Regions from separate parts of the Peribacillus sp. NPDC096379 genome, predicted to be linked through region 1. Evidence: a T-box and tRNA genes for the amino acid it is inferred to sense, from the RefSeq annotation. Region 1 holds a T-box; the other holds one or more tRNA genes.
What was found. A T-box is a leader RNA that pairs with one kind of tRNA and senses whether it is charged. The one in region 1 lies ahead of glyQ (glycine--tRNA ligase subunit alpha), so its partner is inferred to be a tRNA-Gly.
Positions count from the first base shown of each region.

Region 2: it encodes a tRNA-Gly, which carries the amino acid that the T-box ahead of glyQ (glycine--tRNA ligase subunit alpha) is inferred to sense. The anticodon was not compared.

Region 1 is NZ_JBIWFD010000001.1:1,006,424-1,017,114, forward strand. Features, by position in the region: gene ACIQZI_RS04750 (PhoH family protein) at 1-51, shown strand, start outside; gene ACIQZI_RS04755 (HD family phosphohydrolase) at 332-2,491, shown strand; gene ybeY (rRNA maturation RNase YbeY) at 2,488-2,961, shown strand; gene ACIQZI_RS04765 (diacylglycerol kinase family protein) at 2,942-3,316, shown strand; gene ACIQZI_RS04770 (cytidine deaminase) at 3,491-3,889, shown strand; gene era (GTPase Era) at 3,882-4,811, shown strand; gene ACIQZI_RS04780 (YqzL family protein) at 4,909-5,049, shown strand; gene recO (DNA repair protein RecO) at 5,503-6,255, shown strand; T-box leader at 6,306-6,490, shown strand; gene glyQ (glycine--tRNA ligase subunit alpha) at 6,558-7,439, shown strand; gene glyS (glycine--tRNA ligase subunit beta) at 7,443-9,512, shown strand; gene ccpN (transcriptional regulator CcpN) at 10,276-10,691, shown strand, end outside.
Region 2 is NZ_JBIWFD010000002.1:7,528-18,218, forward strand. Features, by position in the region: gene ACIQZI_RS09135 (CoA transferase subunit A) at 1-501, shown strand, start outside; gene ACIQZI_RS09140 (3-oxoacid CoA-transferase subunit B) at 517-1,167, shown strand; gene ACIQZI_RS09145 (hypothetical protein) at 1,185-1,325, shown strand; gene ACIQZI_RS09150 (HAD family hydrolase) at 1,443-2,228, shown strand; tRNA gene ACIQZI_RS09155 (tRNA-Gly) at 2,383-2,456, shown strand; gene ACIQZI_RS09160 (PadR family transcriptional regulator) at 2,825-3,148, shown strand; gene ACIQZI_RS09165 (HAAS domain-containing protein) at 3,156-3,923, shown strand; gene ACIQZI_RS09170 (quinone oxidoreductase family protein) at 4,190-5,155, shown strand; gene ACIQZI_RS09175 (B3/B4 domain-containing protein) at 5,334-5,999, opposite strand; gene queG (tRNA epoxyqueuosine(34) reductase QueG) at 6,099-7,238, shown strand; gene ACIQZI_RS09185 (amidase domain-containing protein) at 7,477-8,334, shown strand; gene trmL (tRNA (uridine(34)/cytosine(34)/5-carboxymethylaminomethyluridine(34)-2'-O)-methyltransferase TrmL) at 8,402-8,890, shown strand; gene nfsA (oxygen-insensitive NADPH nitroreductase) at 9,233-9,982, shown strand; gene ACIQZI_RS09200 (PrkA family serine protein kinase) at 10,614-10,691, shown strand, end outside.

The DNA.
Region 1 (10,691 bases):
CCGCTAGTTGCGAAAATTATCTCCGCCTACGATACGGTAGAAGATAAATAAAGATGTTACATAAGGGGTTAGAACTCGTACTTTATACACGATTTACAGTGTATAGGAGATATGAGGTCTGCCCCTTTTTCGTGATAAGTTTTATAAAAAGGAGTTTAAGGCTTGTTCAATAACCGATACTGGTAAAAAGGAAAAAAGATGAATATTCTTCTGTAAACTATGAGAAGAGGGTGAAATGCTGATTGAAAACTGTTATGATTTTACATAATAGACGAATGCCAATTCTTATGTATACATAATATGATGCGAAACAAAATAGGAGGGGCGATTTTTGAGACTAGTTCAAGAATATGTGCGTAAATTAAGAGAACTATTGGGAAATAGATTTATCCGGGTTATACTGTTTGTGCTACTAGGTGTGTATAGCTGCTTTATTATGTTTTCAAATGTAAAACCAGAGAAAATTAATATCCAATTGTTTCAGCCTTCTGAGCAAACGATCCGAGCCACGAAAACCGTTGAGGATACGTATAAAACCGAACAGGATAAAGAAGAAGCAACAAAGCAAGTATCAGATGTGTACACGCTAAAAAAAGAATATGCCCAAAATAAAGTAGATTTAATATCATCGATTTTCGATTCTGCTTTGGAAGTGAAGAAAGAAGCAGAAGAAACAATCAGAAAAGATGAAAATGGAAAAATTATTCCCGTTTCAGCAGAAGATCAACTATCCTTACTTAAGGAAAAATTGACAGAAGATGTAAGTCGAGAAATTGGTGATACTGTGCTGACATCACTTGTCAATGCTGACGAAGATGAACTGAACATTACGAAGGACTTGACAATCACTGCTGTTAATAATGTCATGAGCGCAAAAATTGCCGCTAATGATGTTGAAAACGCGAAGAAAAGGGCAGAAGAAGAGCTGAGGTATGCTAGTATTAGTTCAGAGTTAAAGTCTGCTTCCGTTTCTTTGGCACGAAATGCAATCATCCAGAATTATTTCTTTGATCGAGAGAAGACTGATGATCAAAGGAGAAAAGCAGTAGAAACGGTTGAACCTGTAAAAATTTTGCAAGGACAAATCATTGTTGAAGAAGGACAACTTGTAGATCGTGAAGTCTATCGACAACTTGAACTAGCCGGTTTTCTTAATAATGAAAATACGATTTACCCGTTTGCTGGATTGGTTCTCTTTGTGTTCATTTCTTTAGCAGGGTTTTATTATTACTTTTATCATTCCAATGATCTTGAGATAAGCAAAACCAATCAAATGTTGATTTTTGCCCTCGTGTTTATTTTAAGTATCGGGATGATGAAAATATTCAGTTTGCTGGGCGATCTTAAATACGGCGAAATTGGGTATTTTTTTCCGGCTGCACTAGCGGCCATGTTATTAAAAATCTTGCTGAATGAGCGATTTGCTGCGGCGATTATGATTATTCTAGGTGCATTTGGCTCGATTATTTTTAATGCGGAGACACCTGGTAATCTTAACTATACAATTGGGTTATACATATTATTTAGTGGCATTGCCGCAATCATAATCATGTCTCGAAAAAACTTTCAAATGAAAATTTTACAGGCAGGGCTTGTATCGTCAGTGATTAATATTTTGCTCGTGTTTGCTATTACGTCTATTACGAATGGAAACTATACGAAGATGGAGTTTATGGTTTATTCGTTTGCGGCCATCGTATCTGCGTTAGGATCAGCTGTGTTAACAATTGGTTTACTACCATTCTTTGAAGCAGGATTTGGCATTTTATCGTCCATTAAATTACTTGAACTTGCTAATCCAAATCATCCTCTGATCCGGAAAATATTGACGGAAGCACCAGGTACCTATCATCATAGTGTGATGGTTGCAAATCTGGCAGAGTCGGCTTGTGAAGCGATTGGAGCGAATGGGTTGCTTGCGAGAGTAGGCTGTTATTATCATGATATTGGGAAAACGAAACGGCCGCATTTTTTCATAGAAAATCAAATGAATAGTGAGAACCCACATGACAGACTACCACCTGAAACGAGTAAGGATATCATTATTGCCCATGCTGTAGATGGAGCAGCCATGCTTAGGAAGCATAAGTTTCCACAGGGAATTGTTGATATCGCCGAACAGCATCATGGGACGACACTACTGAAATTTTTTTACCATAAGGTTTTGAAGGAAGATGAAACAACACTTGAGGAAAGCTATCGTTATCCAGGGCCAAAGCCGCAAACTAAAGAGGTTGCCATCATCGGCATTGCGGATAGTGTCGAGGCTGCAGTTAGATCGATGAATCATCCAACACAAGAGAAAATAGAAGCGCTCGTTCGTGCGATCATTTCTGATCGTTTGAATGACAATCAATTTGATGAATGCGATATAACGATGCGTGAATTGCATGTAGTAAGAGAGGCGCTTTGTGAGTCCTTACACGGCATCTTTCACTCAAGAATAGAATATCCCGAAATGAATAAAACGGAACAGAAGGTGAATATATGACGATAGATATCGATTTTTTGGATGAGACAAATGAAGTGAGCAAAGCGGCCGTTGAACTTGTTGGGAAAGTGATTCAATTTGCTGCAAGTAAAGAAGGAATTGAAGTAGGCAGCGAATTATCTGTTACATTTGTAAGTAATGAACGGATTCGTGAAATCAACTTAGAATATCGCAATAAAGATTACGCTACAGACGTGATTTCCTTTGCACTTGAAGAAATGGGTGAAGATGAAGTAGCAATCGTCGGTGATCATCTACCAAGAGTGCTAGGGGATATTATCATCTCGATTGAAAAAACAAAAGAGCAAGCTTTGGAGTATGGTCATTCTTTCGACAGGGAGCTTGGATTTCTTGCGTTGCATGGCTTTTTGCATTTGTTAGGCTATGATCATATGAACGAAGCCGATGAAAAGGAAATGTTCTCGCGTCAAACGGACATTCTAGAAGCATATGGGCTTAAAAGAGACTAAGCCAAAGTCGTCATTAGTTAAGAGCTTTGGTTACGCCTTTAGCGGCATCATTTCAGCAGTTAAATCAGAACGTAATATGAAGATTCATGTGGTTATTGCACTACTCGTGATCGGATTTGGTTTTTACTTTTCTCTGTCAGGAATCGAATGGCTCTTCATTATGCTTGCGATCTCTGGTACGATTACGCTAGAAATGGTGAACTCAAGCATTGAAAGGGCTGTGGATTTGGCTACAGATCAAATCCATCCCTTGGCAAAAGAAGCAAAAGATTTTGCAGCAGGCGCCGTTTTGATATATGCTATATTCTCTGTCATTATAGGAATCATCATTTTTTTGCCGAAAATAGTAGCTTGAAAACCGAGCTGATTTAGGGCAGTAAGAACCCCACCACAAGACTTAGAGGGATCGAAGCGTAGGTGGGGTAACTTGCCCGTAAAAGCCCGATTGGTGAACTAATCGGGTTCGTAGTTTCACTTTATGTAGCTGTTAACGAACTAAATGACCTCAATTCTGAAAGGAAGACAATAAATGAAAACATCTCAACTGATCTCTGAAGCAAAAATTGCGAGAGACAAAGCGTATACACCGTATTCCAAATTTAATGTGGGTGCGGCATTGCTGACAGCGGATGGCAAAGTGTACCATGGTTGTAATATTGAAAATGCTGCTTACTCCATGACTAACTGCGCCGAACGTACAGCTATTTTTAAAGCAGTTTCTGAAGGCGATACGAAATTTGCTGCGATTGCTGTTGTGGCTGATACGAAAAGACCTGTACCACCATGCGGGGCATGCAGACAAGTAATTGCTGAATTATGTCCGAGAGATATGAAAGTGGTTTTAACGAATTTAAATGGGGATATACAAGAATTAACAGTAGAAGAATTGCTGCCAGGAGCATTTTTACCGGAGGATTTGAATGGATAAATTATTTGAAGATACACAAGAAAAAGGATACAAGTCAGGATTTATTTCGATTATTGGTCGACCAAATGTCGGGAAAAGCACCTTCTTGAATCGAGTCATCGGGCAAAAGATTGCTATTATGAGTGATAAACCGCAAACAACAAGAAACAAAGTTCAAGGCGTCCTGACGCAAAATGATTCACAAATGATTTTTATCGATACACCTGGCATTCATAAGCCGAAGCATAAGTTAGGCGATTTTATGATGAAAGTTGCAACGAATACGCTGAAGGAAGTTGACTTAATTCTCTTCATGATTAATGCTGTTGAAGGATACGGACGCGGCGATGAATTTATTATTGAGAAATTGCAAAATGTTAAAACGCCGGTTTTCCTAGTTGTAAACAAAATCGATCAATTGCATCCGGATGAGCTGTTCCCGCTGATTGAAAAATATCAAGCGCTATACCCATTCACAGCCATTGTACCAATTTCTGCACTTGAAGGAAATAATGTCGAAACATTACTCGGACAGATTAAGAAACATCTGCCAGAAGGTCCGCAATTTTATCCAGCAGATCAAGTGACGGATCATCCTGAGCGTTTCATCATTTCTGAATTAATTCGAGAAAAAGTTCTTCACTTAACACGCGAGGAAATCCCGCATTCAGTTGCCGTTGTCATTGATTCAATCAAGAAAATGGATAATAGTGAAACGATTAATGTTATGGCGACGATTGTAGTTGAACGAGACTCACAAAAAGGGATCGTCATTGGTAAGCAAGGGAAAATGCTGAAAGAAGTCGGCAGTCGTGCGCGCGTCGACATTGAAAACCTATTAGGTTCCAAAGTGTTCCTAGAATTATGGGTGAAAGTTCAAAAAGACTGGCGCAATAAAATGTCCCAACTGCGTGATTATGGATTTAACGAGGATGAATATTAATTAGCAAAATTTACGTCTTATGAAAATGGATTGAAGGGTCAAGATATGAATAGGTCAGAAAAAAGTATCATGCTACTCACGAAAGGTGGGCTTTACGATGTTAGAATTTACCTGGGGAATGTTTAGTCAAACCGGTAATATTGATACCTATCTTCTTTTTAAAGAATTAGAGGTGGAAAAACGCGGTCGAGCCGAGAATGACGAAGAGATAGCTGAAATTGATTTTCCTGTTACCTGACGTTTGTCTTGATTTCTAAATATGCACGATTAATAGTTAAAGGCGCCGTGGCTCGAGGGAGTCAGGCGTTCTTTGTGCTTTTTTGGAAGGTGCCGGAGATTCGTTAACTTAAAGATTGTGACCAAGCAAATTGCAAGGTAAACTAGATATTGAGTGGGAATCGATAAATTCTGACTATGCTCCGTTACCTTATTTGTATTAGTATCTTTGTATGATAAAGCTTTCCTTTAAAGTAGCTCGTGGCGTTTTTATATATAGGGCATAGGGCGGGGCTTCGCGACTTATTCATATAGCCAATCGGCCTAACAGGTATACTTATTTTATCAAGAAAACATCCAAAATTCAGGCTCCGAACCGCCATCATTGTGATTAGGTGGGTGTAGCGTGCTATATGTGGTAAATGGTGGCGTTTAACGACATACAGCTTTGGAATGAAAGGTGGTGGATCTTTGCTTGATACAAAAATGTGAAGGTATTGTTATACGGCGGACAGATTATGGCGAGAATAATAAAATTATTACCCTATACACGCGGGAATTCGGTAAGATAGGCGTGATGGCAAGAGGCGCCAAAAAGCCTAATAACAGACTTGCTGCCGTCACACAGCTCTTTTATTACGGGTATTTTGTCTTCACTCCTTCGAGCGGTCTCGGGAGCCTTCAGCAAGGTGAAACAATTGATTCGATGCGCTCGATAAGGGAAGATATTTTCGCAACAGCGTATGCATCTTATATGGTGGAATTGTTAGATAAGAGCGTTGATGATCGGAAGGCAAATCCATTTCTGTTTGAGTTGCTTTATCAATCGCTCCATTACATAAATGAAGGCTATGATGCTGAAATTCTCAAGTTCATCTTCGAAATGAAGATGTTACAGGTGAATGGGCTAAGTCCTACACTTAGTCAATGTGCCAGTTGCGGTAACAGTGAAGGCGAATTCTCTTTTTCAATTCGTGAAGGAGGATTTCTTTGTCATCGCTGTGTCGGAAAAGATCAGTACCATATGAAAATTTCGCCTGTGACCGTTAAATTGTTGCGCTTATTTTATTATTTTGATTTATCTCGTCTCGGTAATATTTCTGTTAAGCAAGAGACGAAGAAAGAATTGCAGACGATCATAGACGCCTATTATGATGAATATTCTGGATTGCATTTAAAATCCAAGAAATTTTTAAAACAGATGGATTCGATGAAAGATCTATTTTAGAAAGATTGACAACCGAGCAACACTTCGTTAAAATTCAAAACATAATCAAATTTAATGCGTTGAAGAAAAGGAGTACTTGATTTTCTCCATATAAGCGAACCTGGGATAGTGTGAGCCGGGCTATGGACTTTCAAGGAAGGCGTTTCGGAGCATATAAGCTGCATTTGCAGATAAAAGAGGCCGTGTATATACGCGGCAATTAGGGTGGAACCGCGGGTATACTCTCGTCCCTATGCTACTGGCATAGAGACGGGAGTTTTTTGTGTTTCATTAGAAAAAATAATATGTAATGGAGGCGCAGTATGAATATCCAAAATATGATTTTAACGCTGCAAAAGCATTGGTCAGAGCAAGGATGTATTTTAATGCAGGCATATGATGTCGAGAAGGGTGCTGGAACGATGAGTCCATACACATTCCTGCGGGCAATCGGACCTGAGCCATGGAATGTTGCTTATGTTGAGCCATCAAGACGCCCAGCAGATGGACGTTATGGTGAGAATCCAAACCGTCTTTATCAGCATCACCAATTTCAAGTGATCATGAAACCATCACCAGATAATATCCAGGAGTTGTATTTAGATTCCTTAAAAGCACTAGGAATTGATCCACTTCAGCATGATATTCGATTTGTAGAAGATAACTGGGAAAATCCATCACTAGGCTGTGCCGGATTGGGCTGGGAAGTTTGGTTAAACGGGATGGAAATTACTCAATTTACCTACTTCCAACAAGTTGGTGGATTAGAATGTAAACCGGTTTCTGTCGAAATCACATACGGAATTGAACGGTTGGCGTCGTATATTCAAGAAAAAGAAAATGTCTTTGATCTTGAATGGACAAATGGCTTTACGGTTCGTGATATATATGGTCAACCAGAATATGAGCATTCCAAATATACATTTGAAACATCAAACTTAGAAATGCTTTTCCAATTATTTACGATGTATGAAAAAGAAGCGCACGCCCAAATGGAAGCAGGACTCGTACACCCAGCTTATGATTATGTATTGAAATGTTCGCATGTGTTTAACTTGCTGGATGCAAAAGGGGCTATTTCTGTAACGGAAAGAACAGGTTATATTGCACGCTGCCGAAATTTAGCTCGTAAAATCGCAAAAACTTTCTATGATGAGCGTGAAAAATTAGGCTTCCCCATTTTAAAAGAGAAAGGAGAGAACTAAAACATGAATAAGCAAGATTTGTTAGTGGAAATTGGATTAGAAGAAGTGCCAGCACGATTTGTCACAGCGGCAATGGAACAATTGTCCGATAAAGTACAAAAATGGTTAACGAAAAAAGCAATTCCTTTTGGGGAGGTCTCTGTGTTCTCAACACCCCGTCGTTTAGCATTTTACATTCAAGACGTGGCAACGGCTCAAGCCGATATTGAGGAAGAAGCAAAAGGCCCTGCCAAGAAAATTGCCCAAGATGCAGAAGGGAACTGGTCTAAGGCAGCGATTGGCTTTACAAAAGGTCAAGGAATGACGGTCGATGACATTTATTTTAAAGAAATGAATGGCGTGGAGTATGTTCATGTAAATAAGTTTATTAAAGGACAGCCAACTCTCCAATTATTAACAGAATTGAAAGAGATCATCACAAGCCTTTCATTTCCTAAAAATATGCGCTGGGCTGATCAGGATCTTCGCTTTGTTCGCCCGGTTAAATGGATGGTTGCTTTGTTCGGTAGCGAAGTAATCCCATTTGAGATTGCGGGAGTAGAAACAGGTCGCATGACAAAAGGGCATCGTTTTCTAGGAGAAGCAGTAGAAGTCATCACCCCTGATCAATATGAAAAAGCGCTTGAACAACAATTTGTCATGGCTGATCCGAAAAAACGGAAGCAGTTGATTCTCGATCAAATTCATAAGCTTGAAGTGGAGAATGGCTGGCAAATTCCTGTTGACCAAGACTTACTTGAAGAGGTTAATAATTTAGTGGAATATCCAACTGCTTTATTCGGGAATTTTGAAGAAGAATTTTTGGAACTTCCACAAGAAGTGTTGATTACTTCGATGAAAGAACATCAACGCTATTTCCCTGTTAAAAGTAAAGACGGCAAGTTGCTGCCCCATTTCGTGACCGTACGTAACGGAAATGCAGACTATCTTGACAATGTGGCAAAAGGGAATGAAAAAGTCTTGCGAGCTCGGTTATCAGATGCGGATTTCTTCTATCGCGAAGATAAGAAAAAAGAGATTGCAAGTGCGTTAGAAAAGTTAAAATCCATTGTGTACCATGAAGAAATTGGTACATTGGCTGAAAAAACGGCCCGTGTTCAGAAGCTCACAGGCATACTTGCCGATCAGGTAGAACTTTCCGATCAGAAAGAACTTGCCTTACGTGCAGCGGAAATTGCCAAATTTGATCTAGTGAGTCACATGGTTTACGAATTCCCCGAATTGCAAGGCTATATGGGTGAGAAATATGCGTTATTAAAAGGCGAGCCAAAAGAAGTAGCAGCTGCAATTAATGAACATTATATGCCTAGACATGCAGAAGATAGTGTTCCGCCATCGTCAATCGGAGCCGTTTTAAGTGTCGCTGAAAAAATGGATACAATCGTTTCGTTCTTTGCGATTGGCGTCATTCCAACAGGCTCCCAAGATCCATATGCATTACGCAGGCAGGCTAGCGGCGTTGTTCAAATCTTATTAGAGAAAAAGTGGTCGATATCTCTAGAGAAATTACTCACATACGCTCTAGATGAAATGGAAGCGCGTGGAATTGCTAAACGAGATAGCGCTGAAATTTCAGCGGACCTGTTACAATTCTTTAAAGCACGTGTGAAGCATTTATTAACCGAAAAAGGCATTCGCTATGACTTGATTGATGCACTGCTAATCAACGAAATTGGCAACGTATCAGCCCTAGTAGAACGGGCATTAGTGCTTGAAAAAGAAAAAGACAGCTCGGAATTTAAAAAGAATATCGAAGCGTTAAGCCGGGTAATGAATATCGCAAGTAAATGTGAGCAGAAACAAACGATCGATCCAACGTTATTTGAAAACAAAGAAGAGGCAGCATTATTTGAAAAATATCAAACAGTTGCTACGAAATACAGTGAAACAGATGATGAGGAAACTCGCTTCCACTTACTCGTGTCTCTTCAGCCGGAAATTGAGCAATACTTTGAACATACAATGGTCATGGCAGAGCAAGACTCTATTCGTGAAAATCGCTTGTCACTCATGAAAGAAATTAGTGAACTAGCAGAAAGCTTTGCCAGCGTGAATAAAATTTTATCCTTATAAAAACGAAAAGATGGGGATGTCTTATAAGGGTCTGACCTCGCACTCTAAATCAGTATGTAGTGTCTCGTACACTTATCTTATACTGTATGCAGTTGTTGTGGGGTTTGACCCCTTTTGCTTTGTTTATCCCGCTTTAACGGGCAGTAAACCACCACCTCAGGGCTTTAGAGGAACCGAGGAAGCGTAGGTGGGGGATAACTGTCCGTAAAAGCTCGATTGGTGAGATACAGTGAAACTTACCGATGTGATCTTCAGCGGTTTAGTTGAACCAATCGGGTTCGTACTGTCGATTGATCGAAGCGATAGCGAAGATCTTAGCGACAGTAGAAAGGGACTAACAATCAGTGGGGGATGAAGAAAACCCCCACTGATTGAATTTTCACTTTATGGTACTAGGACATTTTGGCTCTTTATATGAAGGGCATGGGGACGGGTCTTTGCGACTTACTAATCTAGCCAATCTTCTTAGCTGGTAGACTTCTTTTATTATAGAAAACACTTCAAAATTTCGGCTCCGCACCGCCACCATTGTATGCGGTGAGTGCAGCGGGATACTTGATTAATCCTTCATGGAAAATGGTGGCGTTTTAACGCTATAGGAGTTTTGTATGAAGGAAAAGGGAACGGAACCGATCTGGTAAAGTAATCTAGCTTGTGGTGTGTAAACCTTATTACATAGTGATTTCAGTGCTCTTTTCATTTAAATAGGTTATAATAATGATAAATAGTATAGCCTAATAAGTTTCTCTGCTTAAGCAGTTGGGTGGTGAGTAAAATCGAATTAAATAAACGCCAAGAATTGATTGTAGAAATTGTAAAAGAAAATGGGCCGATTACCGGGGAACATATAGCGGATAGGCTCAATTTGACTCGAGCTACACTAAGGCCAGATTTAGCTATTTTAACAATGGCTGGATTTCTCGATGCAAGGCCAAGAGTCGGTTATTTTTATACCGGTAAATCGAGCACACAACTCCTAACCGATAGTTTGAATAATATTTATGTGAGAGATTATCAATCGATTCCAGTCGTTATAAATGAAAGTATTTCGGTATATGATGCCATTGTAACGATGTTCCTTGAGGATGTGGGAACGATGTTTGTTGTCGATAAGCACGCGTTGCTTGTTGGCGTTCTTTCGCGTAAAGACTTGTTAAGGGCGAGTATCGGTAAACAAGA
Region 2 (10,691 bases), on a different contig from region 1:
GAAAATAAACAAATAAAAAAAATGGTCGCTTCTTATGTAGGCGAAAATAAATTGTTTGAACAACAATTTTTAAGCGGCGAACTTGAGGTAGAACTTGTTCCTCAAGGTACACTTGCTGAACGCCTACGAGCAGGAGGAGCAGGAATTCCCGCTTTTTATACAGCTACTGGGGTAGGGACAGAGGTCGCTAAAGGGAAAGAGCATAAAGAGTTTGATGGCAAAACATATATTATGGAAAAAGGAATTGTTGGCGATTTCGCGTTTGTGAAGGCGTGGAAAGCAGATCCATTTGGCAATCTTGTTTATCGGAAAACGGCTAGAAACTTTAATCCCGTAGTCGCCACAGCTGGGAAAGTGACAATCGCAGAGGTTGAAGAAATAGTTGGAATCGGTGAACTGAATCCGGATGAAGTTCATACGTCTGGCGTGTACGTTCAAAAAGTTTTCGTTGGTGATAATTATGAGAAACGAATTGAAAGGCTTACAACAGCTAATGCATAAAGGGGAGGGGTTGTTATGACTGGAAGAAAACGTATTCTAGAACGTGCAGTTAAAGAATTACGAGATGGAATGTGTGTGAATTTAGGAATCGGGATGCCAACCTTAATCGCTAATATGATTCCGGAAGATGTCGATGTCATGTTGCAATCAGAAAATGGCTTACTGGGAATTGGTGCTTATCCGAAAGATATCGAAGTAGACCCAGATTTAATTAATGCCGGAAAAGAAACGGTCACAGCAAAAGCAGGTGCTTCCTATTTCGACAGCGCAGAATCGTTTTCGATGATTCGCGGTGGTCATATTGATCTTGCTATTCTTGGCGGGATGGAAGTTGCCGAGAATGGCGACTTGGCAAACTGGATGATCCCAGGGAAAATGGTAAAAGGAATGGGTGGCGCAATGGACTTAGTGCAGGGTGCTAAACGAATAGTCGTGATTATGGACCATGTGAATAAGCATGGAGAATCTAAAGTTAAGAAGGCTTGTACATTGCCACTAACCGGTCAAGGCGTCGTTCATTGCTTGATCACGGACTTAGCGGTGTTCCATTTCTCGGAATCAGGAATGGAATTGGTGGAGCTACAAAAAGGGGTTACCCTTGATGAAGTAAAAGCGAAAACGGAAGCGGATTTTGTGGTGAGTGAAACTCTTTCGGTAAATAATTAATCTGGAGTTTTAGCTTCATGATAGCAAAAGAGGGAGAAGCGAAGGCTTTTTTCTCTTTTGGATTTTTGTTAGAAAATATTACCGAACTTTCCGATAAGTTTTTGAATACCCAATACAAACTGATAATATTGTTTAAGAAAAACTTGCCTCATACATAAATTTCGTAAAAAAGAATGAAACTAGTCATTCATATTAGGACTCTTTTTTCTCTTTTCATCCTAGCCAAAGGTGTATATGATAGAGTTATACATAATTTGAACTAGGAGCTGTTGAAGTTGATTAAAGCGATCTTTTTTGATTTGGATGATACCCTTTTATGGGACCAAAAAAGTATAAGTGAAGCGTTTAAAGCTACTTGCGAGTTTGCTGTAGAGAAGTATGAAGTAGATGCTTTGCAATTAGAGGAAGCAGTGCGAGAAGAAGCGAGGAAGCTTTACGCATCGTATGAGACCTATTCTTTTACACAAATGATTGGCATTAACCCGTTTGAAGGATTGTGGGGAGATTTCGGTGATGAGGGGATCGAATTTGGTAAGATGAAGGAGTTTGCACCTGCTTACCGCCGAGATTCTTGGACTAGGGGCTTAAAGTCGCTTGGGATCAATGATGAAGAATTTGGTGCTGAATTAGCGGAACGCTTCCCCAAAGAGCGGAAAAAGCGGCCTTTTCTTTATGACGAAACGTTCCAGGTATTGGATGAGCTACATGATAAATATCGTTTATTATTGCTGACAAATGGTTCACCAGAATTACAAAATACGAAACTAGCTATTACACCTGAGCTTGCTCCATATTTTGACCATATTGTTATTTCGGGAGGATTCGGAAAAGGGAAGCCTGACGTATCCATTTTCGAACATGCATTAGAACGGATGGATGTGAGTAAGGATGAAGTCTTAATGGTTGGCGATAATTTAATGACAGACATCCTCGGAGCATCCCGCTTAGGCATTCAGTCCGTTTGGATTAATCGTCATGAGAAAGAACGAAATGAGGTTATTCCAACTTATGAGATTACACATTTAGAAGAGTTGTATCCCATTTTGCAGTCTTTGAAATAAAAGAATCAATTGCATGAAAAAGTTCTCCTATGGGGGACTTTTTCAATTTCACGAAAGCCCCGTAGAATTTTTTGAAAAAAGAGTTGCAAAAATCATGAAAGAAATATATAATTAATTTTATCGATAAGGAAACGCAAATTTCGACAAATTACATGCGGGTGTAGTTTAGTGGTAAAACCTCAGCCTTCCAAGCTGATGATGAGAGTTCGATTCTCTTCACCCGCTCCATACATAGCTACTAACGCAGTGTTTCGTTACATAGAGAACGAGGCATTGCGTTTTTTTATGTTTACCAAGGATTTGATCGCATTATGAGGTTAGGTCCTTTTTGAGTGGAAGTTATTTGACCTTTTCCAAATAGATAATACAACCTTGCTAATTTATATCGTGTGCAAAAGCATGACGTACATCCATTGACAAGAATATAAAAAAAGTGTAAATTTTAAACAACTACTTTGCATAATCAAGTAGTTACTTTTTTAGCAAGCTATCTTGCTTAATCAATTAGTGATTTTCCAAACAATTAAACGTAATTGGCGTAGTTTTTTTCTGATCACTATCTTGTTTAACCAAATAGATATTGAAGGATGGTGTATATGTCGATAAGAAGTCAATTATTAAAAGGGATTTTAGATGGATGTGTATTGGCAGTGATCGAGAAAGAGACTGCTTATGGGTATGAACTTTCACAAAAACTGCAAAATATTGGGTTAAAGGATGTAAGTGAAGGGACGATTTATCCTGTTTTACTAAGACTTCAAAAGAATGGATTAATTAGAGGAGAGATGAGACCATCTGATTTTGGACCTAATCGAAAATATTATTTTTTAACTTCTGCTGGACAAGAAGCTTTATCCACCATTATTGAGGAGTGGAAACAAATATCTGATCCAGTGAATGAATTATTAAAAGGAAGGTGAGTAAGGAATGGAGGCAAGAAATATGTTATCAGCTAAAAGTGAAACCTTTATTGATAATCTAAGACTTTATCTTATGACTTCAGGAAAAAATGAAAGTGAGATAAAAGAATTGATAGAGGAATTAAGGGGTCATCTCATTGAAACACAAAAAAACGGAAGAAGTATCGATGAAATCATTGATGGTACCCCAGAACAATATATGGTTTCATTAAAAAGAGAAATGAAAACTGATTATAAAAGTCTTATAAAAAATCTGCCGTTCTATTTTACAGGAGTCATTGCTTACTTAATAATGGGGCCTGCCATTAAAGGAGAATTTGAACTAAATATGGTTCAAGTTATTGGGTTTCCCATTTTCGCCGTGATCGGACTTCTTGTTTACGTGTTCTTTTTACAACAGTCAGGGAAAAAGCAATTCTCAAACAAAAAGTTTTTCCTTGTAGGAATTATTGCAAGTTCAAGTGTGACTGCACTTTTTATCATTCTATTGGTGGGAAGTGGACTTATTGTCGAACCTTTCTACAAAGGGAGCACGACAATCAACTGGATCGTCGTGGTCATCTGCACTTGTATTTTTGTTTCTTGCGCTATCTGGAGCAAAGTATGGTTTCCTATTTGGATACCAGCAATATTATTCATCCCAGATCTCCTTTACCGTTTTTCAAATTTAACGGATGAAACGATTCTCATTATTGGTTTTGTATCCATTATTCTTATCTTTGTTTTAATGATTTTAAGTCTTGTCATAACAGAAAGATATAGGGTAAAAGTCTAATGGTTGTCCTCCATAGTCAGTACCAACTATAGACTGGGATTATATTAGTTCTTTTCAATAGGATTTATAGTTTGATGTGTAACTTGTAATGGTTTGTTCAAATCTTAATCCTTCGAAGGAATAGAAACTGGATCGATTGGATGAGAATGAATGGTGTATAGTAACTTAACTTCTTATTTGTAAGCTCTAAAATTTCGTCAGTTCCATCAATTCTAAACGGTACATGCATATGTAGCCGTTCATATTAGCAGAAACGGGGTAGTAAAATGAAAGCATTAATCTTTGAGTCGTTTGGTGGTCCAGAGGTATTACACTATAAAGAGATATCAGACCCATCCATTAAGAAAGGGGAAATATTGGTGCGAATGAAGGCGATAGGATTGAACTTCGCTGATGTTTACAGAAGGAAGGGGAATTATCATTTAGCAGGTCTGCCACCCTATATTTTAGGCTATGAAGGTTCTGGTATTGTCGAAGAGGTAGGTGTGGGGATTACCGATATTAAAGTTGGTGACCGAATTGCATTTGCGGATGTGCCGTTTGCCAATGCAGAATTGGTTGCTGTTCCTGTTGAAAAAGCCATTTTGTTACCAGATGCTATTTCTTTTGAAACGGCATCAAGTGTTTTACTTCAAGGGTTAACGGCTCATTATTTAACAAAGGATAGTTTTGAAGTCAAAGCAGGAAACTCTGTTCTTGTTCACGCGGCAGCAGGAGGTGTCGGACAACTACTTGTTCAGATCGCTAAACTGCTTGGCGGGCAGGTTATTGGATTAACCTCTTCAACAATAAAGGCGGAGGCAGCGTATTTAGCTGGGGCGGATCATGTATTCCTATATGATGAAAAATGGTATGAAAAAGTAAAAGAAGTGACAAATGGTCGAGGAGTGGACGTCGTTTATGAGTCCGTGGGTTCGACTTTAGGAGACAGTTTTGAAGCAACAAAAATCGGTGGTACGATTGTGTTTTATGGCATGGCAGGTGGCGATCCTGCTCCAGTTGATCCACGTATGCTGATGGATACTTCAAAAACCCTAACTGGTGGAGACCTTTGGAATGTTCTAACTTCTTATGAAGAAAGGAATACACGCTCAGGACAATTATTTAACTGGATTATCGATGGAAAACTAGTACTGAAAGAACCGACTACATTCGCTTTAAAGGATGGCGCAAAAGCACATAAATTACTGGAAAGCCGAAAAAGCACAGGGAAAATCTTATTGATTCCATAAAAATCATGAGAGTTTATTGATCCTAAAAACTTTCTTTATGAGTAATCGCGCCTTTTGTATGATTTAGTTATGGGATTGCAGCATCAGCTTTTTTAAATACCTCAGTACAAAAACACCGTCCGATGATTTGGACGGTGTTTAGAGTCTTCAAAATTACTCTAACTGTAAGGAAGAGGGTCTATTTAACGATTGTATAAACCCCTTCACCGCCATGAACTTGTAGAAACATCTTCATTAATGATTGTGTCAGCTTATCTGCCTCATCTAGTGAAGTGGAGGGCTTTAGATAAATGATTTGTAGGGCAGAAGTTGTTGTTTCCGTTACCTTGGTACGCTCTGAATCAACGAAAGGACTGCCGAAAGGTCCATTTTTGTCGGCTGATGTAATCATATCTTTCATGGAATTCCTGCGACCATTTAACCCATCGTATTGATCGGTTTCTGCGCCAATTTTTAGCGTGACATCTCCCTCTATTTGGTCGAGGGTATATATACCAATTGGCACCTCGTATTGTAGAGAAAAGAAATTGTTTAAGTCGATGGCGGAATGGATAGGCTGTATGTAATTTTGTTTGCTTATTCGGCGATACAGGGCTTCAACAGACGGTCGGTAGCGTGATGGGTTTGTTCCAGTTGCTTTGAATGTTTGACGCCATTCTGTAATTCCAGAAAGATCACTTAATTCTTTGTCTTGAAGATCAAAGAAGATCGATTCCTGAAATAGCTGGAGCCTGCCTTTGACCATTTGCGGCGAGTCACCTACTACAATATTGTTATAAAAAATAATACCCGCTTTAAAATTAGGAATTTTATCACGAAGTATGGAGTCAATCTGAACTTCCAAACCTTTCACCTCCAAAAATGGTTGGATATAGTTTATCATAGATGAGAAGGGTTTAAGAAGGAGTATGCTCCTTTTAGTTAGTTGATAGGAGTGAATGATGTGGATATAGATGCATTTAAGCAAGAAGTGATTCAATATAGTAAGGAAATTGGCATAGATAAGATTGGTTTTACAACGGCTTCAACGTTTCAGGAAATGAAGAATTTACTTATTCGCCAGCAGGAATTAAATTACCAATCGGGCTTTGAAGAGCCAGATATCAATAAAAGAGTGGATCCAACGTTGATTTTCAATGAACCGAGATCGATTATTTCGATTGCGCTTGCTTATCCTTCGAAAATGAAGAATGCACCGCAAAGTAAGAAAGGTGAACGTCGTGGGATTTTTTGCCGAGCTTCATGGGGACAGGATTATCATGTTGTTCTACGTAAGAAACTACAACTACTTGAGGATTTTATTAAGGAAAAAATACCAGGAGCCATGGCGAAATCAATGGTTGATACTGGTGAACTAGTTGACAGAGCCGTTGCAGAGCGTGCTGGGATTGGTTGGAGTGGAAAGAACTGTGCAATTATCACTCCTGAATTTGGTTCGTATGTTTATTTAGGGGATATGATTACAAACATCCCTTTTGCACCAGATCAACCGATTGAGGATCAATGTGGCACATGTAATAAATGTGTGGACGTATGTCCGACAGGTGCACTCGTTCAAGGAGGACAGCTGAATGCGAAGCGTTGTATTGCATTTTTGACGCAAACAAAAGGATTTTTACCAGATGAATTCCGGACAAAAATCGGCAATCGGTTGTATGGTTGTGATACATGTCAGACTGTTTGTCCGAAAAATAAAGGCATGGATTTTCACTTTCATGAAGAAATGGAGCCTGATCCAGAGTTGGCTAAGCCGTTATTGAAGCCGCTCCTTACAATTTCAAACCGCGAGTTTAAGGAGAAATACGGCTCCGCATCAGGATCTTGGCGAGGCAAAAAGCCGATTCAACGAAATGCGATTTTAGCGTTAGCTCATTTTAAAGATGAGACTGCACTGCCAGATTTGATAGCCGTTATGAAAGAAGATCCACGACCTGTCATACGCGGGACAGCTGCATGGGCAATTGGTAAAATCGGTGGGGATGAGACGGTACCCTTGCTTAAAGAAGCACGTGAAAAAGAGACGGACGAAGAAGTACTAGCAGAAATTGATAAAGGTCTTCGTTTTAGTACGATAACTGAGTAATGGAGGTTCGACCTTTCGTGAGGAATTGCGGGGGTCAGCCTTTTTTTGTGTTTTTACTGAAGTTTTATACATATATCTTATCATATGGGTTTATTCCTATTTCAAATGTGTAAGAACATCAGGGAAATTATAGAGGTAAAATAGTAGATAAATCCCTGATTCATTCATCTGTATAAACCACGTTTTTCGGGTTAAGATCCCAACTGATGGAAGTTTCACTTTAAGAGGAGGGATTCGTTTGAAACTTCAGCTAAAAGCGATTGTGCAGAAGCGGATTGAACAATATATTGGAAAGTCGCGTGAAGAGGTAGAAGGAAAACTCTTACGTAAACAAAACTTATTTAAACAACGGGAAGCAGAAATTGTCCATGTTAAGGCAACTGGCCAAGTGCTATCGAGGCATGAGAAGCAGAATGAAACCGAATTAGATTATCAGCTCCATCTTCAATATTTTATTAAACAGGGAGACACTTTCTTCATTGAAGAAGAAACAGAAGATAGAAGAGTTACGTTTCAAGATGGAAGAGTGGTCAGTGATTATGAAAATGAAAGAATATATGGTCAGAATCGGGAAGAACGCGAAATCGATGTCGTTGCAGAAAGAATGGATTATACGTACGATCGCTTGAAGGCCGTAAAATATGCAGAAAGATGGTGGAATGATTTCAATCCAGCTTATCCTAAGTTTACGGATGATTGTTCAAGTTTTATCTCACAATGCCTTCATGCTGGAGGAATTCCGATGTGGGGAAGTCCGAATCGAAATAAGGGATGGTGGATGTCAGGAAAGAGTTGGAGCTTTAGCTGGACGGTTGCAAATGCATTGCAGCAGCTACTTGCAGGAGGAAAGGGAATTAGGACAAAGCAAGTTCGTACGGCTGAACAATTGAATGTGGGGGATATTATTTGTATTGATTTTGAAGGAGACGGCCGATTTAATCATTCGTTGATGGTGACGGCTAAGGATGAATACGGAATGCCGCTTGTGAATGCACATACCACAAACAGTCGACATCGTTATTGGACTTATGAAGATTCAAGCGCCTATACGCCTAATATTGTTTACAAGTTTTACAAAATCCTTGATGGAAGCTGATGATGAGGCACAAGGTACATTTAGTGATATAATATGGATTGAAGTTTATACTAGAGGTGAACAGAACGTGGCAATACATGTCGTTTTATATCAACCAGAAATTCCGGCGAATACCGGAAATATCGCAAGAACCTGCGCGGCAACTGATACGAAGTTGCATTTAATTCGTCCGCTTGGATTTTCCACAGACGATAAAGCTTTGAAAAGGGCCGGACTAGATTATTGGCATCATGTTGATATTCAATATTATGATTCTTTGGATGAGTTTTTTGAACAAAATGAGGGCGGCGATTTCTATTATCTGTCCAAATTTGGAGAAAAACCACATACTAGCTTTGATTACAGCAATCAAGAGCGTGAAATTTATTTCTTGTTTGGCCGAGAGACAACCGGGTTACCTAAGGATTTAATCCAACAGCAAAAAGACCGCTGTCTTCGTATTCCGATGACTGGAAATGTTCGCTCATTGAACCTTTCTAACACGGCTGCCATTCTCGTTTATGAAGCGTTAAGACAGCAAAATTACCGGGAGCTCGATTTGAAGCTAGAAGATTGACTTAAAAGTACATGTTCAAAAAGGAGGATAAAAGAGCGGGAAAGTTGTGCGAGCGCATCTCGAGAACCTTTCGCGTATGTAGTAATGCGTGAGGATCAGAGACAGAGCTTTGGTGCAATTCGCAAGCTTTTTTACCGGACTTGTTGAACATCATTTAAAAGGGCCGGTTTAAAAGCTGAGCCCTTTTTTACTAAGCTCTGTTAGATGAAGCTGTTGATTATTGGCTCATTTTTCTCTTGCCGATGAAACGGTGGTTTCACATGCTTCAAATAAAAATTATTTTATCATCGATTTGGGTGAATAAAGCTTTACCAAATGAACTTACATGAGGGTGAATAGGGTATGAATGAAATTATTGCAAAGATAATGGATCATCGTTCCATTCGATCATTTCAAGACAAGCTATTAACGTCCGAACAGATTGAAGCAATTGTCCAATCTGCCAAAGCAGCTTCTACTTCAAGCTTTGTACAAGCGTATTCGATTATCGGGATTACGGATCCTGTGAAAAAAGCGGCGTTGGCAGAACTTTCCGGTCCGCAGTCTTATGTGGAACATAATGGACACCTATTTATATTTTGTGCAGATTTGCATCGCCTTGAGATTGTAGCGGAAATGGAAGAAATGGATTTATCTGTGCCGTTAGAAAGTACGGAAAAATTCATGGTTGCGACCATTGATGCTGCACTTGCCGCCCAAAATGCTGCTTTAGCTGCGGAATCGATGGAACTTGGTATTTGCTATATTGGCGGCATTCGCAATCATTTACCTGAAGTAATAAAGCTTCTCAATATTCCATCCAAAGTCATCCCATTATTCGGTATGGCTGTCGGGTATCCAATGGGGAAAAGTGAAAAAAAGCCACGTCTACCCATTGAAAATGTGTATCATGAAAATGAGTATCAGCCTGATAAAGAGGAATTTATTGCTCAATTGGAGAATTATAATGATACGATTTCCGGGTATTACCGAAAACGGACGAATGCCGTTCGGAAAGATACATGGACAAGACAAATGGTCGGGATGATTACGAAAAAAAGCAGAATGTATATGAAGGATTTTATAGAACGTCAAGGCTTGAACAAACGATAAAGTAAAACTTTCATCAGGGGGTTATTATTTTTTGTAAGCGGGATAAATATGAGCTACCCGTACAAATGTAACGAAACCTTTTTTTAAATAGTGTTTTGAGTAGAGCCATACACATTTATGAATCGTTCTATTTTCTGTGTTCAGAATGAGGCGATGAAGATGAAATAGTTGACATAGAAATCGAAGACAAAGCCGTAGCGATCATTCTAAAAAAGGATGTCCCATATGAGACATCCTTTTTTAGAATGATCGCTACATTTTAAGTAAAACACTTATTAATTCTACCCCATTTAAACTTTGCCACGTGTTTTCTCTTACTTTTTCACAAATGGTTTGTCATTGTATCCAGCTGTGAAAATTGCGACTAAAAATGTCACCATGACCGCAAGAACAATTACCGTTCCCATTATGTACCCCCCTCTAAACCGAATTCTTCCAATATTGCGTATAAAGGTAGTATACCCCAATTTTTCAACGTTGTGAACGTTAATGGAGGGAATTTTTTGAATAGTACATGGGGCGTTTCCGAATTGCTTTTTCATTTCGTCTGAACTTTTGTACATGTTTGTCAGATTCGGTGCATAGATTAAAGTATTCATCTCTGATAGGTAACAAGGGGAGGTTGCTAAAGATGGACATTTTAGGAAAGATTGCGAGATTTAGAGAAGAAGAGCACAAGTTGAAATGGGAAGGCACCTTCGCGGAATAT